2 regions of the Trichlorobacter lovleyi genome follow, and region 2 is predicted to be linked to the other one. Evidence: riboswitches for the same ligand, from Rfam matches in the RefSeq annotation. Region 2 holds a riboswitch; the other holds the start of a gene.
The links. A riboswitch is a leader RNA that binds a small molecule or an ion and turns the genes downstream of it on or off. The one in region 2 is predicted to bind thiamine pyrophosphate.
Positions count from the first base shown of each region.

Region 1 (11,201 bases), 1.0 Mb from region 2:
CGGGAAGAAGGCGTCGGAGGCCAGTACCGTCCCTTTGATCAGCAGCAACGCCTTTTGAACGGCGATCTTGGAGGAGTCCACCCGTGACATCTGACCGGCCCCGATCCCGACAGTCTGATCGGCATTGGTAAAGACAATGGCGTTTGACTTGACATGTTTGCAAACCCGCCAGGCGAAATCCAGTGCAGCCAGTTCCTGGGCGGTTGGTTGACGCTCGGACATCACCTTGCAGTCATTGGCGGCAACCATGCCCAGGTCACGCCCCTGCAGCAGCAGTCCTCCCACAACCCGCTTCAGGTCATAACCGGTCTGGAGATGTCCGGCCAGCAACGGCACCTGCATCACCCGCACATTTTTCTTGGCAGTAAAGATCGCCAATGCCTCTTCATCATAACCAGGGGCGATCACCGCCTCAAGGAAGGTCGAGGTCAACTCACGGGCAGCTGCAGCATCAACAATACGGTTAAAGCCCACAATACCGCCAAAGGCGGAGACCGGATCACACTCGCGGGCCTTGAGATAGGCCGAGATGGGAGAATCTCCCAGTGCAACGCCGCAGGGGTTGGTATGCTTGATGATAACGGCTGCCGGCTTGTCGGTAAACTCCTTGACCGTCTCAATAGCAGCATCCAGATCGATAATGTTGTTAAAGGACAGCTCCTTGCCCTGCAACTGGACTGCATTGGAAACGCAGGGTTCGGTAATGCCCCGCTCCACATAGAAGGCGGCCGACTGGTGGGGGTTCTCGCCATAGCGCAGATCCTGCGCCTTTTTAACCTGAATCGTAAAGGTATCCGGATACTCGTTAACGGCCTCACCCAGCCGGGCCCCCAACCAGTTTGAAATGGCACCATCATAGGCAGCGGTGTGCTGATAGACCTTCACGGCCAGACGGAAATTGGTCTTTACCGAAACACAGCCTGCATTTGCCGCCATTTCATCCAACACGGCAGTGTAATCTGCAGCATCCACCAGTACCGTCACGTCATGGTTGTTCTTGGCAGCAGAACGCAGCATGGTGGGGCCGCCGATATCAATGTTCTCAATGGCATCCTCGAGGGTGCAGTCCGGTTTGGCCACCGTGGCCTCAAAGGGATAGAGGTTGACCACCACCATATCGATCGGCTCAATGCCGTGTTCTTTCATCTTGGCCTGGTGGTCTGCATTGGCACGGATACCCAGCAGACCGCCATGCACCTTGGGGTGCAGGGTCTTGACCCGGCCATCCAGCATCTCGGGGAAGCCGGTGAACTCGGACACATCCTTTACCGTCAGGCCGGCTTCACGCAACAGCTTGGCGGTCCCGCCGGTGGAAAGGATCTCCACACCATATCCTGCCAGAGCCCTGGAAAGCTCCACAATACCGGTCTTGTCGGAGACACTGATCAGCGCCCGTGTAATTTTGGCCATGATGACACCTCGATGTACGTTGGTTTGATTATCTTAATGAACTGCGGTCAGAAGAGAGCTTTGTAGCATGGGAGACAAGGTCCTGCCAAGAGCTTTTGAAATTGCAACATGTATACAACACAAGCGGATTTAAACCACGATCACCGGCAGCTCCGCCCGGGGCAGCACATCACCGATCTGCACACAAAAGATACTGTTTTTCGCAGCTTCCGCCTGAAACAACGCTGCTGCATCGGGTTGCAGGGCGATCAGCAGCCCTCCGGAGGTCTGGGGATCAAACAGCGGCAGCAAACGCTCCGGGTCGCAACCACCCGCATCGATCCGGGCAAGATAATAGCTGCGGTTCCGGTAGCAGCCGGCCGGCACCATACCGTCGGCGACCTGGGCAGCAACCCCGCGCATCAGGGGGACCGCATCAAGATGCAGGCGGATGGTCACGCCTGCCCCCAAGGCCATTTCACAGCTGTGTCCAATCAGGCCAAAACCGGTGATGTCGGTGCAGGCGGACGGCGCATAGCGCAGCATCAGCTCAGCAGCAGCACGGTTCAAGAGCGACATCCAGCGTACCGCCTCTGCCTCCTGCTCAACGGTTGCCATCTCTCCCTTGACTGCCGTGGACAGAATGCCGCTGCCCAGCGGCTTGGTCAACAGCAGGAGGTCACCGGGGCGGGCCGTGCTGTTGCGCAACACCTGTTCAGGATGTACGGTGCCGGTCACCGACAGTCCGTACTTCAACTCGTCATCCTCAACCGTATGCCCCCCCAGCAGACAACAACCGGCCTCATTGAGGGCGTCCTGACCTCCGGCCAGCACCTCGCCAAGCACCTCCGGCGGCAGGCTGCAGCTGGGAAAAAAGGCAAGATTCATGGCGGTTAGCGGTCTTCCACCCATGGCGTAGATATCAGAGAGTGCATTGGCCGCGGCGATCCTGCCAAAGGCCCGGGGGTCATCGGCAGGGGGGGTGATCACATCACAGCTTTCAATCAGCGCGATCTCCGGCGTCAGGCAATAGACCCCCCCATCATCGGACGTCTCAGGTCCCACGATCAATCTGGGGTCAGCAGGACGATTGAGTCCCGCCAACGCGGTGGCAAGGCCCTCCGGGCCCAGCTTGGCCGCTCAGCCGGCAGCTTTGACGGTTTGCGTCAGTTTGATCTTCTTGTTGGTCATGGGACTACTTTCCCGCTCCAAGATACACCCGCGGCACCCGCTTGCTGATACCGCACAGCAACTCATACGGAATTGTACCGGCCCAATGGGCCACTTCTTCCGCAAAGACGGTATTTCCTTTCCGGTCCTCCCCGATCAGGGTGACATCGTCCCCCACAGCCACACCGGGGATATGGGTGACATCCAGCATCAGCCAATCCATGCAGACCGTGCCAGAAACCTGTGCCCGCTCCCCCCTGACCAGCACCTGTCCCCTGTTGGTCAGGGCACGGGGATAGCCATCGGCATAGCCCACCGGCACACTGGCAATCAGGGTCCGCTGTTCAGCCGTGAAGCGGCGGCCATAGCTGATCGTAGTGGCAGGTTCGACCCACTTCAGCATGGCGATCTTGCTTTTCAGACGCATCACCGGACGGAGGGAGAGCCGGCCCTGAAAATCAGGCGAAGGCAGGGCCCCGTACAGCGCAATACCGGGACGCACCAGATTGCAGAAGGGATAATCATTCAGCAGTGCCCCGGCACTGTTGGCGATATGGATATAGCGTGGCGAAAAACCGGCCTTGCGGATCTGCTCGACCGCCCAGCCAAAACGTTCTCCCTGCAGCCGGGTAAAGTACTGGCCCGACTCATCCAGCTCATCGGCAGAGGCAAAGTGGGAGATCACCCCTTCCAGGTAGATATTGGGCAACAGCTTGAGGGCGTCCAGCAGGGCAGGCACCTGGTCATAGGGAATTCCCAAACGCCCCATGCCGGTGTCCACCTTGAGATGCACCAACGCCTTGCGGTAGAGCTTACCCGCTGCCAGATCAAGCGCCTTTAACTGTTCAAGGGAGAAGACCGCAGAAGAGATACCGAATCCGACACATTTGCGTTCCTGACCGGGGTAGACGCCCCCCAGCAACAGGACCGGTTTATCAATACCGGCTTTGCGAAGCTGGATCGCCTCGGCCAGAAAGGCCACCCCAAAGGCATCCACCCCCTGGCGTTCCAGTTCCTTGCTTACCTCTAAAAAGCCGTGGCCATAGGCATCTGCCTTGACCACTGCCAGCACGGCTGACCGTGACGGCACCGAGGCCCGGACAACCGAGTAGTTCTCCCTCAGGGCACCAAGATCTATCTCTGCAAAGGTTGGACGACTGTCAAACATGCCACTTACTTACCACGGCCTGCCGCAGGGGGCAATCTGAAAACTCCTGTTTACGGAAGCGGTTGACGACCTGCTGATTTTATCGTATGGTTACGTCGCCCTGGGGGAGCCTTGCATAGGCTGAGACGGCTTTGCCGGACCCCTTGAACCTGAACCGGGTAATGCCGGCGGAGGAAAGCGGCCTCGTTCCCAGCATCTATCTTCGGGCCGCCTGAGTTGTATTCAGTGCGGCCCTTTTTCGTACCACGAGGTACTACACCATGTCTGAAAAATCCATGCCGCTGCGCCTGGTGGTAACCACGCCAAAGACCATCCGGAACCGGCCCATTGCCGGGGTCTACCTGATTACCGATCAGCAGGACGACCTGCTTAAACGGGTAGCCCAGGCCCTGCGCGGCGGGGTGACGGTACTGCAGTACCGTGCCAAGGACAAGCCATACGAGTTCTGCCTGGAGGAAGGGAGCCAGCTGAAACAGCTCTGCAGCCGTTTTGGCTCCCTCTTTATCGTCAATGACGACCTGAGGCTTGCCCATGCCCTGGATGCCGATGGCGTGCACCTGGGACAGGATGACAGCTCTCCGCAGCAGGCCCGGGAACTGCTGGGACCGGACAAGATCATCGGCGTCTCCACCCACAATCTTGATGAGGCCCTCAAGGCGGAATCCGACGGCGCCGACTACCTGGGCTTTGGCGCCATGTATCCCACTGACAGCAAATCGATCACCCATATGCCCGGCACCTCCGGCCTGGCTGCCATCCGGGATCGGGTCAAGCTGCCGATTGTGGCCATTGGCGGCATCAGCCCGGCCAATGCCTGCCGGGTGATTGAGGCCGGCGCCGATGCGGTTGCCGTCATCTCTTCGGTCCTGTCCGCCCCCCGGCCGGAGGTGGCTGCCTCGGAACTGCGCCTGCTGTTCAACCGGCTGGCCCCCTACCCCCGCGGTGCCGTACTGACCATTGCCGGCAGCGACTCCGGCGGCGGTGCCGGTATCCAGGCCGACCTGAAGACCATCACCCTGTTGGGTAGCTACGGGGCCTCAGCCATTACGGCCCTGACCGCCCAGAACACCAGAGGGGTCAAATCAATCCACGGCATCCCCCCTTCATTTGTCCGGGACCAGATTGATACAGTCCTGACAGATCTGCCGATTGATGTGATCAAGACCGGCATGCTGCATACCCCGGCCATCATCTCGTTGCTGGCCGAGTACCTGAACGAGCAGTCCCACTACTACCCGGTTGTGATCGACCCGGTCATGGTGGCCAAGGGGGGCGCCTCGCTGCTTGAACTGGATGCCGTATCGATCTTTCAACAGGCCCTGCTACCCCAGGCCTACCTGTTGACCCCGAACATCCCCGAGGCAGAACGTCTGCTCAATTGCCGCATCAACAGTGAAGCCGCCATGGAACAGGCCGCCCGGCGACTGCACGGCATGGGTGCCGCCAATGTCCTGCTCAAGGGGGGACATCTGAGTGGCGGCGATGCCGTTGATATCCTCTTTGACGGACAGACCATCCAGCGCTTCAGTTCTGAGCGTTTCTTCACCAGCGCCACCCACGGCACCGGTTGCAGCTTTGCCTCGGCCATTGCCGCCTGCCTGGCCCAGGGCGAACCGCTCAAGGAAGCGGTCCGCCTGGCCAAGGAATTTATCAGCACCGCCATCCGCCTGTCCCGTCCGATGGGTAAAGGACATGGCCCGATCAACCACTATCTTGCTGCAAAGGAAACTGACCAATGACCCAGCTTGAAGCCGCCCGTAAAGGGATTATTACTGACAAGATGAAGACCGCCGCTGCTGCTGAAGGAGTTGCCCCGGAGTTCATCCGTGACGGTATTGCCAAAGGTACTATCATCATCAGCCATAACGACAAGACCCACCAGCACGGCGTCCCGCTGGCAGTGGGAACCGGGCTGCGCACCAAGGTCAACGCCAACATCGGCACCTCGGCTGACGACACCGATATCACCAAGGAGCTGGAAAAGGCCCGGGTGGCGGTCAAGCATGGTGCCGACGCCATCATGGACCTCTCCACCGGCGGTCCGGTGGACGAGATCCGCCGCGCCATCGTGGCCGAGACCACCGCCTGCATCGGCTCGGTACCGCTCTACCAAGCCGCCACCGACACGGTGCGGGTCAAGAAAAAGGCCCTGGTTGATATGACTGCCGATGATATCTTCAAGGGGATCATCAAGCACCTGGATGACGGCGTCGACTTCATCACGGTCCATTGCGGTGTAACCCGCTCCACGGTGGAGCGGATGAAGAATGAAGGCAGGATCATGGATGTGGTCTCCCGTGGCGGTTCCTTTACCATTGAGTGGATGTCCTACAACAACAAGGAAAACCCGCTCTATGAGAACTTTGACCGCCTGTTGGAGATTACCAAGGAATACGACGCCACCCTCTCGCTGGGGGATGGTTTCCGCCCCGGCTGTCTGGCCGACGCCACCGACCGGGCCCAGATCCATGAACTGATCATCCTGGGTGAGCTGACCCAGCGGGCCTGGGATGCCGGGGTGCAGGTCATGATCGAGGGGCCGGGCCATGTGCCGCTCAACCAGATTCAGACCAACATTCAGCTCCAGAAACGGCTCTGCCACGGTGCGCCGTTCTACGTGCTGGGACCGCTGGTGACCGACATCGCGCCGGGTTACGACCATATCACCTGTGCCATTGGCGGCGCCATCGCCGGGGCGGCCGGGGCAGACTTCCTCTGCTACGTCACCCCGTCTGAACACCTGGCACTGCCGGAGATTGAGGATGTCCGCAACGGCGTGATCGCCTCCCGGATTGCCGCCCATGCCGCCGACATCTGCAAGGGGCTGCCCGGTGCCATTGAGAAAGACAACGCCATGGCCAGGGCGCGTAAAAAACTCGACTGGGAGGGGCAGTTTGCCCTGGCCCTTGACCCGGACCGGGCACGGGAGTATCGTGCCAATTCACCGGTATCCGAGCATGGCGCCTGCACCATGTGCGGGGAGTTTTGTGCGTATAAGGTCATGGACGAAGCCATGAAACGGTAGTCTGCGCGGTTCTTTTCCGGCCTGGGGTCGTCAGCCGTTTCCGTGCTGCGTGCGGCGTACAGCAATGTACGCCTCCTGGCACGAAAGCGGCTTTCTACCCAGACCGAAAAACTCCTCGCGCTTCACCATGGTAGTTTCGATGGAGGTTGGTCATGGGCGATATCACCCGCTTCGGCATCTCAATTGACAGCGACCTGCTGGACAGCTTTGATCGTCTGATCAGCCGCAAGGGCTACCAGAACCGTTCAGAGGCGATCAGAGACCTGATTCGGGCGACGATTGTGGAAGAAAAAATGGATGCCGGCCACGAAGAGATGGTCGGCACCGTTACCATGGTCTATAACCATCATGTGCGCGATCTGGCCGATAAACTGACCGAACACCAGCATCAGCACCACCATCAGGTCATCTCTGCCCTGCATGTGCACCTAGATGCCCATAACTGCCTGGAGGTACTGGTACTGAAAGGCAGTAGCGCCGAGATCAAGCAGATTGCGGATGAACTGCTGGGCGTTAAGGGGGTCAAGCACGGCAAGCTGTTCCTCACCTCTGCAACCCCAGAACATCACTGATTCATGTCCGCTGCGCCACCAAGCCGGAAGACCCGGTCCATCCGGCTCTATCTGTCTGTCTCACTACTGCTGCACGGATTATTCTTTGTGGCGGCAATCGTACTGCTGCCTCCCCTTGTCCAAGCCCCTCCCAAAGAACCCGCTCTGGTGATGACCCACCTTGTGTCTCTGCCACCTCAAAAGGCTGCCAGCGCGACAAAGTTGCCGGTGCCTTCCCTGCCGGCCATCAGCAAAGCTGCCCCCCAAGCCAAACCTCAACCACAGCCGGCACCGCCCAGGACTGCCACACCAACGGCACACAGCAGCAGCCCGCCACCCAAACCCAGTGAACCGGCACCGCAGCCCCCCCCTGCACCGGCATTCAGCGCACAACAGAGCAAGGCCGGCGGTGCAGCAAAACCGGAATCAGCTTCCCCGCCGGCGGTTCAAGCCAGTGCAGCAACAGGTGGCAATCGGGTTGTACCTCAGGAGATGGCCTTTGGCAGTGCCAGCGGACCGGCATTCCGCAGGCAGGCGGTACCTGCCTACCCGGCCCTGGCAAAACGGCGGAATAAGGAAGGGGTTGTGCTGCTGCGCCTCAGTATCAGTGAAACCGGCCAGCTGACCCAGCTTGAGATCCTGGAGGACCCGGGCTACGGCTTTGGCGAGGCCGCCCAGGAGGCCGTCCGCAATTCAAGCTTCACTCCGGCCCGCCACAACGGAAAGCCGATTGCCGTACGGGCAGTCCTGCCGATCCGCTTTACCCTGCGCTAGCCGGCGGTTCGCCTGCCGCAAACGACACAGGCCTGCATGGAAAACGGTGGTTCCAGCCTGCATCCGGCAAGCAATTCCGTATCGGCAAAGATCTCCTCAGCAGTACCGTCTGCCCGGATCTCACCCCCGTGCATCACAATCACCCTGTCGCAGACCTCTGCCACCATATCAAGGTCATGGCTGGTAATGATCCTGGTATGGCTGAAATTTTTCAGCAGCTTGATAACCTCCCTGCGCGAGAACGGATCAAGACCAGCGGTCGGCTCATCCATAACCAGTATGGCTGGGTCCATGGCCAGTACCGTGGCAATGGCAACCCGTTTCTTCTCACCGCAGGAAAGCCGGTAAGGCGGTTTTCCCGCCAGATGCCCGGCACCCACGGCCTGCAGCGCAGCAGTCACCTGCGCTGCAACATCCTTGGGAGCCACGCCGCGGTTGAGCGGCCCAAAGGCAACGTCATCAAACACCGTCGGCATGAAGAGCTGGTCGTCAGGGTCCTGAAACACCATCCCCACTGTCCGCCACACCTCACGCAAGGTCTTGGGCGTGACCGGGAAGTCACCGATTCTGACCTCACCCGCGCTGGGGGTCAGACAGCCGTTTAACTGCTGCAACAGGGTGGATTTTCCGGCCCCGTTGGCGCCGATCAGCGCCACCGACTCACCATGGTGGATGCAGAACGACACGGAACGCAACGCGGCTGTCCCATCCGGATAGGAGAAGCTGAGCCGGTCTGCGGCAACAATGTGGTGGCTCATGGCACGAGCCTCCCTGCATTGAAAAATGCGGTAACAGCATGACCGATACCGAGAGGAATGTTTGTGAAACGCAGGATCATGAACAGGCCTGTCCAGCTGAGGAGAAAGGACAGTTCAGGCAGGCCAAAACCACTACTGCGCTGGAGATGAAAGGTACCCTGAAATCCCCGAGCCAGCATCGCCATATGGATCCGCTCAGCACGTTCCCAGGATTTAAGCAGCAAATGCCCTGCCATGGATGCAAACGGCCCGATACCCATCCCACGTGTGCCAAAGGCGCGCAGTTCACGGGCACGGGAGGCCCTGGCAGCGGCATCAGCAAGCACAAACAGGTAGCGATGCATGAAGAGCAGTTGTACCGCAAGCGGATGCGGCATGCCGAGTCGTTCCAACGCCTCACAGACCGCCGTAAAACCGGTGACCGCCACCAGTATGACTGCAGCAGTTACGGTCAGCGCAGCACGCAGTACAATGGATGCACAGGACAGCCAGCCGCCACTGACCGCAACGGACCCGAGGTAAAGCTGGATCTCCCGGTCAAACAGGGGGTTGAATATGCCGATTGCAGCGGCAAACGGGATCACCAGGGCAACCTTGCGGGCAATAAATCCTGCCGGCAGATCCGCCAGCACCACCACCGCCACCGGGAACAGAAAGAACGGAACCATTGCACTCAGTTCATACCGGCCAAACGATACAACCGTCACAATGAATACCAGTACCACCAGCACCTTGGCCCGGGCATCAAGGCGGTGGATAGACGTATCCCCGGCAGCAAGCTGATCCAGCTGCCGAAAATCCAGCATCGCCCCTTCTATGGTTGCCATGACCGCCTGCAGCCTTTCACGCCGTTGCTCTGACCCGTTTCAGCAGGGCTCCTCCCAGCATCAGCAGCAGCAGGGTAATCATCACGCCGACGATCCCGGCCAGGCTGGTTCCGGCTGTTTCAGCAGCACGGCTTGCAGGAGACTGCGGTTCGGCAACGGCAGGATGTTTGAAGGCATAGTCCGGCAGGAACGAAGCGGTTTCCTGCAGACCGGCCAGCCAGGTATGCCAGCGGTTGTCCGGTGCCTTCAGCTCTGCAGTCCCGGCAACTCTGGTTATGGCCCATTCCAGTCCGTCAGGGTCCTTTGATGCGATCAGTGAGACAACACCACCGGTCAGAATGGCAGCGCAGAGAAAACCGACCACCAGATTACGCAGCGGATAGGCGACCGGCGCTGCAGACGGCAACCCGGCATGCATCAGTTCCGGACGGGCCAGATACACAAAGGAGACAATCGCAGCGGTCACCACCCCTTCAACCAGGCCGATGGCCAGATGCACCGGCTGCATCAACAGCAGGAAGGTGCTAAAAGGCAGCGCAGACAGACCGGAAAACAGGGTCTCAAGGACAACGGCAAAGGGGCCGAGCTGCAGCGTCAGCACCGCCGACACAATAACGGCAAAGCTGAGGCGTGTCCCGGCCGGGCGTTGTCCGGCAAGTTTTTTGTAGACCAGGGGATAGACCAGAAAGGCAGGGATCACCCCCATGTTGAAGATATTGCACCCCAGGGCAAGCAGTCCGCCATCGGCAAAAAACAGGGCCTGCACGATCAGGACCCCTGTTATGGCCAGCAGGGCGGCGTGCGGCCCCAACAGGATGGCAAGCAGCAGACCGCCACCAAGGTGCCCGCTTGAACCGGTGCCCGGTATGCTGAAGTTGATCATCTGGGCTGCAAAGAGAAAGGCCCCCATAACCCCCATCAAAGGGATCCTGCGTTCATCCGTATCTGTCCGAAGTTGCGCTGAGCTATAGGCAACAGCACCCGCAGATACTGCCCACATGACCCCGCCCACAGCCGGCGAGACAAGCGCGTCTGCCATATGCATGGATATCTCCAGTGCCACAAAAAGTAAATTCGTAACACCAGTCTATACTCCACTGGCTATCCGCTGTCAACCGGGACGATCATGCACAGAACCCATGAGCAGGACTGTGCAAGCGTGATGAGGAAGGCCGGTCAAAGGAGTGCTGGACGCAGCGTCTGCGACAGAACAGCCCGGTAGATGAGTGCGTGAGTAGCGTATAAGGGAGTAGGCAGACTCTGGAGTAGCTTTTGAAAGCCTTGCTAAAGCAGGTTATTTATTGCCGTCAGGCCTTCCAGCGCCCCGCAGGCCAGGCCGATGTGCGGTGCTGCTATCTCAGGTTCACGGGTATTGATCCTGATCACGGTTGCAGCGGCATGACGCCAACCCAACCGTTCAGACATGGTCCGTATTGTCGGGATAGCTGTTCCGGCTCCCATTTCCAGTACAACAATCTGCTTATTGTGCTGTTCGGCCAGAAACTGCTGCAGGCGTTGCTCCTGGCAGTGGGTCCGGTC
Region 1 is NZ_CP058409.1:2,700,765-2,711,965, forward strand. It holds gene purH (bifunctional phosphoribosylaminoimidazolecarboxamide formyltransferase/IMP cyclohydrolase) at 1-1,410, opposite strand, end outside; gene selD (selenide, water dikinase SelD) at 1,540-2,580, opposite strand; gene alr (alanine racemase) at 2,585-3,727, opposite strand; TPP riboswitch at 3,820-3,920, shown strand; gene thiD (bifunctional hydroxymethylpyrimidine kinase/phosphomethylpyrimidine kinase) at 3,988-5,466, shown strand; gene thiC (phosphomethylpyrimidine synthase ThiC) at 5,463-6,752, shown strand; gene nikR (nickel-responsive transcriptional regulator NikR) at 6,905-7,324, shown strand; gene FY034_RS12455 (energy transducer TonB) at 7,412-8,077, shown strand; gene FY034_RS12460 (energy-coupling factor ABC transporter ATP-binding protein) at 8,074-8,835, opposite strand; gene cbiQ (cobalt ECF transporter T component CbiQ) at 8,832-9,662, opposite strand; gene FY034_RS12470 (energy-coupling factor ABC transporter permease) at 9,679-10,707, opposite strand; gene FY034_RS12475 (SIR2 family NAD-dependent protein deacylase) at 10,947-11,201, opposite strand, start outside.
Region 1: linked by a shared signal. The riboswitch ahead of thiD (bifunctional hydroxymethylpyrimidine kinase/phosphomethylpyrimidine kinase) and the one ahead of thiS (sulfur carrier protein ThiS) in region 2 are both predicted to bind thiamine pyrophosphate.

Region 2 (11,201 bases):
TATCGTCAGGTCCGATTTTCGAGACATGCTCCCGCAGGCGGTAATAGACCTGGGAGGTGGTATCCTCGATTCTGATGTAGGGGATGTTGCTGTCTTCCAGGATGCGCTGGGTGATACCGGAGATTGGCGCATGACCGGCCACGATCAGCCCTGCCAGACGTTGGCGGAATTCGGGGATATGATGCAGCGATGAGGCGGTCACGATCAGCTCGTCGCGGGAGCTGGTCACGATCAGCAGGGTTGACTCCTCCAGGCTGTCAATCACCCGTTGGGAAGAGGCGGCACCCAGCTGGATGGTGTGGCAGATCCGGCTGCGGTCGGCAGGGTCACCATGCAACGGCAGCTCCAGCAGTTCACCTACGTGCTGCAGGGTCGGGTCTGCCAGAATGGGAGAATAATCAAAGGCACTGGTGACCAGCAGCTGCTGGTGCTGGAACGCCTTGGTCAGATAGGCCAGAGAGCGCTCGCGCTTTTCCGGCACCAGCTTGTTGGCCATGATAACCCGCACATTGGCCTGTTCGCGGGCATAGAGGGCCAGATTCAGTTCCACCGCATCGATGACGTTACCGATACCACCGCCGGTCACCATCAAAACCGGTGCCCCCAGCATGGCAGCCACCTGGGCGTTATTGACACCCACCACTGAACCGACACCACCATGTCCGGCCCCTTCGATGATCAGAAAATCAAACTGCTGCTCCAACTCGGCACAGGCCTTGAGGATCGCCTGGCGGGGTGCCAGCGGGTCAATCTTGCCATCCAGAAACTGACGGGTCGAGCCGGGGGTCAGGGTCATGGGGGACATCAGGTGCGCCACATCATCCATGCCAAAGACACTGGAAAACATGGCCGCATCCTTGTCCATGGTCAGACCGCGGTACTGGATGCACTTGGGGCCGATCGGCTTCATGAAGCCAACCCGACGGTATTTCTGGAGGGCCAGATGCATCAGCGAGAGCGAGATGGTGGTCTTGCCGCAATGCTGACCGGTTGCGCCGATAAATATCTTTCTACACATGCGTGGCCCCTCCCTGCGGCAGCGGTTCTGGAACATGGCATAAACCCATATAGCGGTCGCGCCCGTTATGGAAGCGGATGATCCGCACCCCCATACCGCACTTTTTCACCAGATGGAACAGGTTCTGGGGGACCCGCTTGGCCCACATGACCCGGGCATCGAAGCTGATCGGCTGGTCATCGACCAGCAGTTCAATCCTGAGGACGGTATTGGGGTTACAGACATTGGCGGTCTTGATGAACAGCCCCAGCGGTGAGAGATCCTCGGTAAAGGCGCGTCTGCTGGCGGCCTCATCAGTACCAAAACAAAGGGCTATCCGCCTGCGTTTCCGGTCATTGTTGCGCTTGTCGGCCATAGGAACCATCTCCCGGGTAAGGTAATGAAATAAGAGAATACCATAGTATTTGAAAACTGCATCTTAACTCTGTGTCAGTCCGGTTTCTGCACAGGAGAATACCGTTGACAATCAGAGGTGAATCCACTAGGTTTGCCCTAGTTCTTTCTGTCTAACCATGTAAACCGCTAGGGGAGTTTCGACTGAGAGCAGCAACCGGCTGCGACCCTTGGAACCTGATCCGGGTAATTCCGGCGTAGGGAAGCGGACGATTTCGAATACCGACGAATCGCCGCCCTTCCAGGCGGCTTTTTTTTATTGCGGGAGGTATGTGCCATGCAGGTCGTAATCAACGGAGAAATGCGGCAGCTTGCCGACGGGACCACGGTCGGCCAACTGCTGGAAGAGTTGCAGATTCCGGTCACACGGGTGGCTGTGGAACGCAACCTGGAGATCGTTCCCAAGGCCGGCTATGCTGAACAGACATTGCAGGATGGGGACAGGATCGAGATAGTCCATTTCGTAGGGGGAGGATAGCAGATGTCTAAAGGTAAACTGACAATTGCAGGAAAAGAGTTCAACTCGCGCCTGATGGTGGGAACCGGCAAGTACGCCTCGAACGAGCAGATGGTGGCCGCGCTGGAGGCCTCCGGTGCCGAGATCATTACCGTGGCTGTCCGGCGGGTCAACCTGGCCGAGATGGGCAAGGGCTGCATGCTGGACTACATCGATCCTAAAAAGTACACCCTGCTGCCCAATACTGCGGCCTGCTTCACGGCTGACGATGCGATCCGCACCTGCCGTCTGGCCCGTGAGGCCGGTCTGTCCGACATGGTCAAGCTGGAGGTGCTGGGTGATGAAAAGACCCTCTTCCCGGATAACGAAGAACTGCTCAAGGCGGCCAAGGTACTGGTTGCCGAGGGCTTCACGGTCCTGCCCTACTGCAGTGATGACGTGATCCTCTGCAAGAAGCTGGAGCAGCTGGGCTGCGCTGCCGTGATGCCGCTGGCTGCGCCGATCGGCAGCGGCCTGGGCATCCGCAACCCCTATAATCTCAAGATCATCATGGAAGCGGTCAGTGTGCCGGTCATCGTGGATGCCGGGGTGGGTACCGCCTCTGATGCCGCGCTGGCCATGGAACTGGGCTGTGATGGGATCCTGATGAACACCGCCATTGCCGGTGCACAGGATCCGGTTGCCATGGCGCGGGCCATGAAGCTGGGGGTCGAGGCCGGGCGTCTTGCCTATGAGGCGGGCCGGATACCCAAGAAGCTGTATGCCACGGCTTCTTCACCGCTGACCGATCTGATCGGCTCGTAAGGCTCACTGTGATTGACTTTTCCCTGTACCTGATCACTGACCGCACTCAGACCGCCGGCAGGCCGTTGCTGGAGGTGGTTGAGGCAGCACTTGGCGGCGGGGTGCGGGCTGTGCAGTTGCGGGAAAAAGATCTGCCGGCGGCTGAGCTGTATGAGCTGGCCTGGGAAATGAGGGCGCTGACCAGCCGCTATGATGCCCGTTTGCTGATCAATGAGCGGATTGACGTCGCCCTGGCGGTTGAGGCGGACGGCGTCCACCTGGGGGTGAACTCGCTGCCGGTTACGGCTGCCAGGCGGATTGCGCCTGATCTGTTGATCGGCTATTCCAGCCATGGCGTGGGTGAGGCCGTGGCTGCCCTGGCCAAGGGGGCGGACTTTGTCACCTTCGGCCCGGTCTTCCCGACCCCCTCCAAGGCGGCCTATGGTGAGCCGGTGGGGCTGGGAGAGCTGGGGCGGGCCTGCAGGCAGACCGTCGGTGATCTGGTCTTCGGCCTGGGTGGCATCAAACGCACTAATCTTGAGCAGGTCACTGCTGCCGGCTGTTACCGGGTGGCCCTGATCTCGGATATCCTGGCTGCGGCTGATCCGGCTGCAGCAGCCGAGGCCTTCCGGCGGGGACTTGGTTGTTAGTAACACCAATCGTTTTACCGCAGAGGACGCGGAGTAAGGTAGAGGGACTGCAAAAGTATATCCCGTGTGCTTTTCCCGGTTTTTACCTCTGTGCCCTCTGCGGTGATTAAAGGTTTTGCATGTCTGCGTTTTCATCTGAACATATCCATCCTGACCTGCGGATCAACTCCTACGGCCACTACCTGCGCCGGCGTTTTGGCTGCCGGGTCAGCAAGGTTAATGTGGACGCCGGTTTCACCTGCCCCAACCGTGACGGCAGCAAAGGTACCGGCGGCTGCATCTACTGCAACAATGTCTCCTTCTCCCCCCGCGACACCCAGGCCGAGATTCCGCTTGAAGAACAGGTCACAACCGGGATGGCCTATCACCGCAGGCGTCTTAAGTCAGATAAATTCATTGTCTATTTCCAGAAGTACACCAACACCTACGCCTCGGTAGACCATCTGGCAGAGCTCTACCAGCGTGCCCTGGCCCTGCCTGATGTAATCGGTATCTCGGTTGGCACCCGGCCTGACTGTCTGACTGACGAGGCGTTGGAGCTACTGACCGCGATTGCCAGGGATCACTACGTCTGCCTGGAGCTTGGCCTGCAATCAGCCGATGATGCCATTCTGGAACAGATCAACCGGGGACACTCGCTGGATGATTTTATCTCCGCCGTCAAACGGGCCTCAGGCCGCGGCCTTGATATCTGCGCCCACCTGATCTACGGCTTTCCCGGAGAGCAGCCGCAGGAGTTTGTCAAATCGGCCGACCTGCTTGATTCGTTACCCTCAATTACCTCGGTCAAGCTGCACCAGCTGCATGCCGTGGAAGGGACTGAACTGGCTGCCATGTACCGTCGGGGCGAGTTTGACCCGATCAGCCTTGAGCAGTATGTCGGCACTGCGGCGGATTTTCTGGAGCGGTTGCCGTCCCGGATCAGCATCCAGCGCCTGTACGGTTCATCACCGCTTGAAATCAGGGTTGCGCCGCAATGGGGTTTGAAGAATAACCAGATGTGGTATGCTGTGTTAAACGAGTTGAAGCGCCGGGGCAGTTGGCAGGGATGTAAAGTAACTCGTCGCGGTTAGTTGATACGACCGGTGTTAAAGGACAGAATGATGATTCTGTCCTTTTTTGTTTGTGTGGCAATTGCAGGACTCATTTGTTATAAAGTTTAGGCGTTTACCGATGTTATTCATGTGCAACAGCATATAAGGCATTCTATGAAGCTCACCATTCTGCCACCTCAAAAATCCCTCAACAAGGCCTACCTTAAACAAAGCCTGAAGCGGGATCAGATCGACCTTTTCAGGGCCAACCTTGCCCGGATGTTTGAGCGTATCCGTACGGGTACGGACGAGCATGAAGAGCACCTCAAGAATATTGTCTCAGACTTTCTGAAAGACACCTGGTACAAGCAGACCCACGAGATCAACACCAGCGGTCGTACTGATCTGGTCATCCATAACGGTACAAACTCGAAAGACACGGTTGGCGTACTGCTGGAGGTTAAACGCCCCGGCAACAGCGCTGAAATGATCTCCCACGACAAGCCCAATAGCAAGGCGCTGCATGAGCTGCTGCATTACTACATGCAGGAACGCTATATAAAGGGCAATCTGGAAGTCAGGCGTCTGATTGTCTGCAATATCTATGAATGGTACATCTTTGATGCCGCTGATTTTGAGCGTCTGTTTTTTCAGAACAAGAAGTTTGTTGAAAGCTATCAAAAGTGGAGCAATGGCCTCTTTAGTGGTGACAAAACCGACTGGCTCTATAGAGAAATCCTCAAGCCGTTTGTTGAAGGCGAACTGGAAAACCTTCCCTGCACCTACTTTAACCTGAAAGAGTACGAGCGGATTGTCCGTAATCCTGCCAAGGCTGAAGACAACAAGCTGATCGCCCTCTACAAGGTACTCTCTCCGCCACACCTGCTAAAACAGTCCTTTGCCAACGACAGTAACTCCCTGAACAGGGAGTTTTACAGTGAACTGCTGCATATCATCGGCCTTGAAGAGGTAAAGGAAAAAGGCAAGAAGCTGATCCGGCGCAAGCCCGAAGGCAAGCGCGATGATGGATCTCTGCTGGAGAACACCTGCAACATCCTTAAGACCCGTGGACGGCTTTCTGTCCTTGCCAACCCGCAGCAGTACGGAGCTGATGCAGATGAACAGTATTTCAGCGTTGCCCTTGAACTCTGCATCACCTGGCTTAACCGTCTGCTGTTTCTGAAGCTGCTGGAAGGGCAGTTGATCACCTACCATAAGGGCGACCGCAGCCATGCCTTTCTCAACAGCAGCCGGATTGATGATTTTGATGAACTGAATGAGCTGTTTTTTGAGGTGCTTGCAGTACGGGTTGACGAGCGCAGCCAATCAGTACGGGAAAAGTTTGGGGCCATTCCGTACCTAAACAGCTCCCTGTTTGAAGAAAGCGATCTTGAGCGGGCCACCATACGGATCAATGAACTCAAGAACCGGCTTGATCTGCCGCTTTCAAGCTCCACCGTGCTTAAGGCAACCAACGGCAAGCGCTTAACCGGCAGCAAAAACACCCTGAACTACCTGTTTGAATTTCTGGATGCCTATGACTTTGGCGCAGAAGGCAGCGCCGAGATTCAGGAGCAGAACAAGAGCATCATCAACGCCTCGGTGCTGGGCCTGATCTTTGAAAAGATCAACGGCTACCGGGACGGTTCCTTCTTTACCCCTGGATTTATCACCATGTACATCTGCCGTGAAACCATCCAACGGGCCGTACTGCACAAGTTCAACAACACCTATGGTTGGGACTGTAGCAGCCTGATTGACCTGCACAATGAAATCTACCGCCAGCGTGTACCGGTTAACGATGCCAATGCCCTGATCAACTCCTTAAAGATCTGCGATCCGGCTGTGGGTTCCGGCCACTTCCTGGTTTCAGCTTTAAATGAGATCATCGCCATCAAGAGTCAGCTGCGGATACTGGCCGACAGAGACGGTAAGCTGCTGCGCTGTGACCTGACCATTGAAAACGATGAACTGATCGTCACGGTTGATGATCAGATCTTTGAGTACCACTTCAAGGACAGCGAATCACAGCGGATACAGGAGACCCTGTTCCACGAAAAAGAGACCATCATTGAAAACTGCCTGTTCGGGGTGGATATCAACCCCAAGTCAGTTATGATCTGCCGCCTGCGGCTCTGGATAGAGCTGCTGAAAAACGCCTACTACCGCCGCAACAGCGACCAGCTTGAAACCCTGCCCAACATTGATATCAACATCAAGTGCGGCAACTCGCTGGTCAGCCGGTTTGCCTTGGCCGGTATGCCGTCACTCCCTGCAGCCGGACGCAAGAAGCAGAAAGAACTGGCCGACAAATATCGTGAACTGGTCTTCTTTTACAAACATGCCCCCAGCAACAAGGCAGAAGTACGCAAGCAGATTGAGAACCTGAAACATTCCCTGGAGAACTTTGGTCTGCCCAATGACAAAGAGCTGATCGCCCTGCGCAAAAAGGAAAACGAAGTGGCCCAGCTTGGTTTTGCCTTTGATAAAAAAGGGACTGAAGCCAGGCAGAAGCTGATGAAAGAGGTAGAAGCGCTGCAGACCCGCTTTGCGGAGAAGGAGCGGCTGCTGTACAGCAACGCCTTTGAATGGCGTTTTGAGTTCCCGGAAGTGCTGGATGATGCCGGGGAGTTTATCGGCTTTGATGCGGTGATCGGGAACCCGCCGTATGGCGTTGCCATGGCAAAAGAGTTGAAGCAATGGTACCAGACCTACACGCTACGGGGAGAAAGCTATGTTCTCTTTGTCGAAAAGGCGTTATCGCTATTGAAGTATCAAGGGCAGTTCAGCTTTATCATTCCTGACACCTATTTGAACCTGAACTTTACTGCGCCGTTACGAAGCCATCTGTTACAGAATTCATACCTGCAAGAACTGGTGTTACTGCCATCCCGTGTTTTTGATGATGCCACGGTTGACACCACCCTGCTTTTTACCGAGAAAGCTGCTTCAGCTGAGGTGTTTCATCAGTCCTCAGTGCGGGTTAAAAGCTTTTCAAAACAAGCCAGCCAGATAGACCTTGATCTGCCTGAGTACGCTGCTACTGCTGATACGGTTTCATGGCATACCCAAGGCAGTTTTAATGTTCAGCTTGGCGGCGCTGCTGAAACACTGTTGAACCGCTTAGTAACCACACTACCTAGCATAGCTGAATTGGCAGAAATGTTTTCAGGTATAAAGGCTTATGAGGTTGGTAAAGGGAATCCACCACAAACGGAAGCAGTTCGTTCTACTAAGCCATTTACCTCCACAGTTCAAAAGCACAAAGACTTTTTACCGTTTTATGATGGCAAGCATGTGGGGCGCTATCGGATATTTTGGGAGAAAAACAATTGGCTTCACTATGGACCTTGGCTTGCAGCACCTCGCAAACCGCAAAATTTCGTTGGTGAAAAAATTCTGATTCGAAAGATTGTGGCTGACACCCTTATTGCCAGCTATGTGCCGGAAACTTCCTACTGTAACACCTTGCTGCATGTTCTAAAAATTAAGCCGGAACACAAGCTATCTTACTTGTATCTGCTGGGGGTTTTGAATTCCCGCTTTATCGGCTGGTACTTCAAAAACAGATTCCAGATTTCGGCTGAAGACACCTTCCCGCAAATCATGATCAGCGATATCCAGCAGTTTCCTGTGCCAGAGGCACCAGAAGACCAGCAAGTTCCGATCGTCGAGCGCGTGCAGCAGATCCTGGATGCCCCCGACAGCCCGGAAGTTCCCCGACTTGAAGCCGAGATCGATCGCTTGGTCTATGCCCTCTACAACCTGACCGACGAGGAGATCGCTCTGGTGGAGAAAGCTTCTGCAAAAGGAGGCACACTATGACTGCACAGCAACTTGTCAAGTTGGCTGTCTTTGAAGGCAAACAGATTCGGAAAACCATCCATAATGATGAATGGTGGTTTTCAGTGGTGGATGTCTGTGAAGTGTTAACAGAAAGTCCGGATTCGGGTGCTTACTGGAGAAAATTGAAACAGCGCTTAAACAAGGAAGGCAGTCAGGTCGTGACAAATTGTCACGGACTGAAACTGCCTGCCGCTGACGGGAAAAAATATACCACCGACTGCGCCAACACCGAGGGGATGTTCCGCATTATCCAATCCATCCCCTCCCCCAAGGCAGAACCATTCAAACGCTGGCTGGCGCAGGTTGGCTATGAGCGGATTCAGGAGATTGAGAATCCGGAGCTGGCACAACAGCGGATGAAGGAGTTATACGAGCAGAAAGGCTACCCCAAGGATTGGATCGACAAGCGGTTGCGGGGTATCGCCATCCGCCAGAACCTGACCGATGAATGGCAGGAACGGGGCATCAGCTCAGAGCGTGATTTCAGCATCCTGACCGCCGAGATAGCCAAGGCCACCTTTGGCGTAACCCCTTCTGAGCATAAAAATCTGAAAGGTCTGACCAGAAAAAATGATAACCTGCGCGATCATATGACCGATCTGGAACTGATCTTCACCATGCTGGGAGAAAAGGTGACCACTGAGATATCGCAGACCGAAAAGCCTGGTACCTTTGAAGAGAACAAAAGGGTGGCGAAACGGGGCGGCCGGGTGGCTGGTACGGCTCGCAGGGAAACAGAGAAAGAACTTGGTAGAAGCGTAGTCAGCAAGCAGAATTTTCTTCCCAAAGAGCTTGCTGAGGATACGGAGAAGAACGCATAAAGATCATTTCGCACGTGACCACTGGTTATAACTGGCCACGTTGCATTACAGGAGGAGCGACCATGTCCAAAGTCTTTTTTGCTGATATGCGGGCCAGCCACAAAGAGAACCTGTTTGACAAGATAACCAAGCTGCTGACCATGTGCGGTCTGGCGCAACGGGTCAATGAAGGGGATCTGACGGCAGTCAAGATCCACTTTGGCGAAAAGGGTAACAGTGCCTTTATCAGGCCGATCTTTGCCCGGCGGGTGGTGGATGAGCTGAAAAAGCTGGGGGCCAAACCGTTTCTGACCGATTCTTCCACCCTCTACCCCGGCGAGCGCAAGGAGGCGATCTCTGCCCTGGCCTGCGGTATTGAAAACGGCTTTGCCTACGCCGTGGTCAATGCACCGCTGATCATCTCGGACGGTCTGCGGGGGGTCACCGAGACCACGGTTCCGATTAGCGGCGAGCTGCTTAAAGAGGTCTACATCGGTACCGAGATTGTGGAGGCTGATGCCCTGGTGGCGCTGTCCCACTTCAAGTGCCATGAGCTGACCGGTTTTGGCGGCGCCATCAAGAACCTGGGCATGGGCTGTGCCAGCCGCAAAGGCAAGCTGGTGCAGCATTCCACCGTGGCCCCGGTGGTGACGGCCAAGCATTGTACCGGTTGCGGACTCTGTATCCGGGCCTGTGCCCATGATGCGATTCGGATTATGGATGGCGTGGCAGTGATTGATGCAATCAAGTGTGCCGGCTGTTCCCGCTGTATTACGGTCTGCCCCACCAAGGCGGTGGCGATCCAGTGGAACGAGGCTGCTGATCTGGTGATGAAGAAGATGGCAGAGTATGCCAGCGGTGCGGTGGCCAACAAGCAGGGCAAGACGGTCTACCTCAACTTTATCACCCAGGTCTCACCGGCCTGCGACTGCTACGGCCATTGTGACGCCCCGATTGTGAACGATATCGGCATCTGTGCCTCGATTGATCCGGTGGCGCTGGATCAGGCCTGTGCCGACCTGGTCAATAATGCCCGCGGCAATCAGGATTCCGCTCTGAAGAGCGGCCATGAGCCGGGGGGCGACAAGTTCCGGGGCTGCTGGCCGGAGATCCCCTGGCAGGTGCAGCTTGAACATGCGGAAAAGGTCGGGTTGGGTAGCAGAAGCTATGAGCTGGTCAAGCTGTAACAGGTTTTGAAAAACTATTCCGGAGGCCGTCTACGGCGTTGCGCGGTACTCGCTCAATCGCCTAACTCGTTGTTATGTCTCATTCGCTGCGTTCCGTGCGCCTTGTACCCGGCCTTCCTCATAACGTTTCTCAAAACCCTGGTAACCGGTAGTTATGCCGGCCCGGCCTGTTCCCTGCCGTAGACCGCTCACGGCTGGTGCGCGTATAGCTGCATCAGCCGTTTGTTTTTTCAAGAACAGCGTGTTACTCTGGATCCCATGACAGCCCGGAATCACCATCGCATACGCTGCTTCTGCTGTTGTCTGCTGCTGCTCTCCTGCGTGCTGCAGCTGGTTGCCGTCCCTGCCTGCCAGGCGTCTGCCGACAGCCCTGTCTTCCACACACTGCTTGGGTGTGATACCACGGATGAAAATGGTGGACCTGTCGATCCTGATGAAGACGACAGCTTCATTCTGCTGCCGCCCCTGCAGCAGACATGGGCCGCCCACGCCGTAACGCCGCTGCAGATACCCTCCCCCGCCTCCCCTGTCTACAGGAGCCTCTATACACCGCCGGAATAACCGCCTGCATCGGCCTTAGGCTGTTGTTGAGCTACTGTTCTGATCTGCTGTGGTGTCCAGAGGTGATTGTCATGCCGGTTGAGTTTTGTCTGAATCCTGAATGTAAGCGACAGTTTGAAGTGATTGAGTTTGGCCATGACCGTCCGGCGCAGCCTGAGCCGCGCCAGCTGGTCTGCCCGTACTGCGGTCATACCATCTACCGCAAGACCAGAGGCGCATTTATTGTGCATCAGCTCGATAGAATGATGCTGCGGAACGACTAGCCGTGTTGCGAGCGTGGCCTCAAGGCCGGTCTAGAAACGATAGCTGGCTGACAGGGCAAAATTTCGTCCGCTTTCAGGGATACGAACCGCCATGGTAAGGGGGTCGCGTTGATAGGACAGCGGTTGGACATAGCTGCTGTCAAAAAGATTATTGACGGCGGCAGTAATGGTAAATCCGTTGTAGCGAGTGCCAAGATGAAGATCTGTGA
Region 2 is NZ_CP058409.1:34,277-45,477, forward strand. It holds gene FY034_RS00165 (AAA family ATPase) at 1-1,018, opposite strand, end outside; gene FY034_RS00170 (PilZ domain-containing protein) at 1,011-1,373, opposite strand; TPP riboswitch at 1,533-1,632, shown strand; gene thiS (sulfur carrier protein ThiS) at 1,689-1,889, shown strand; gene FY034_RS00180 (thiazole synthase) at 1,893-2,672, shown strand; gene thiE (thiamine phosphate synthase) at 2,681-3,301, shown strand; gene FY034_RS00190 (TIGR01212 family radical SAM protein) at 3,421-4,374, shown strand; gene FY034_RS00195 (Eco57I restriction-modification methylase domain-containing protein) at 4,510-8,160, shown strand; gene FY034_RS00200 (Bro-N domain-containing protein) at 8,157-9,002, shown strand; gene FY034_RS00205 (DUF362 domain-containing protein) at 9,065-10,168, shown strand; gene FY034_RS00210 (hypothetical protein) at 10,427-10,729, shown strand; gene FY034_RS00215 (hypothetical protein) at 10,801-10,992, shown strand; gene FY034_RS00220 (TonB-dependent receptor) at 11,023-11,201, opposite strand, start outside.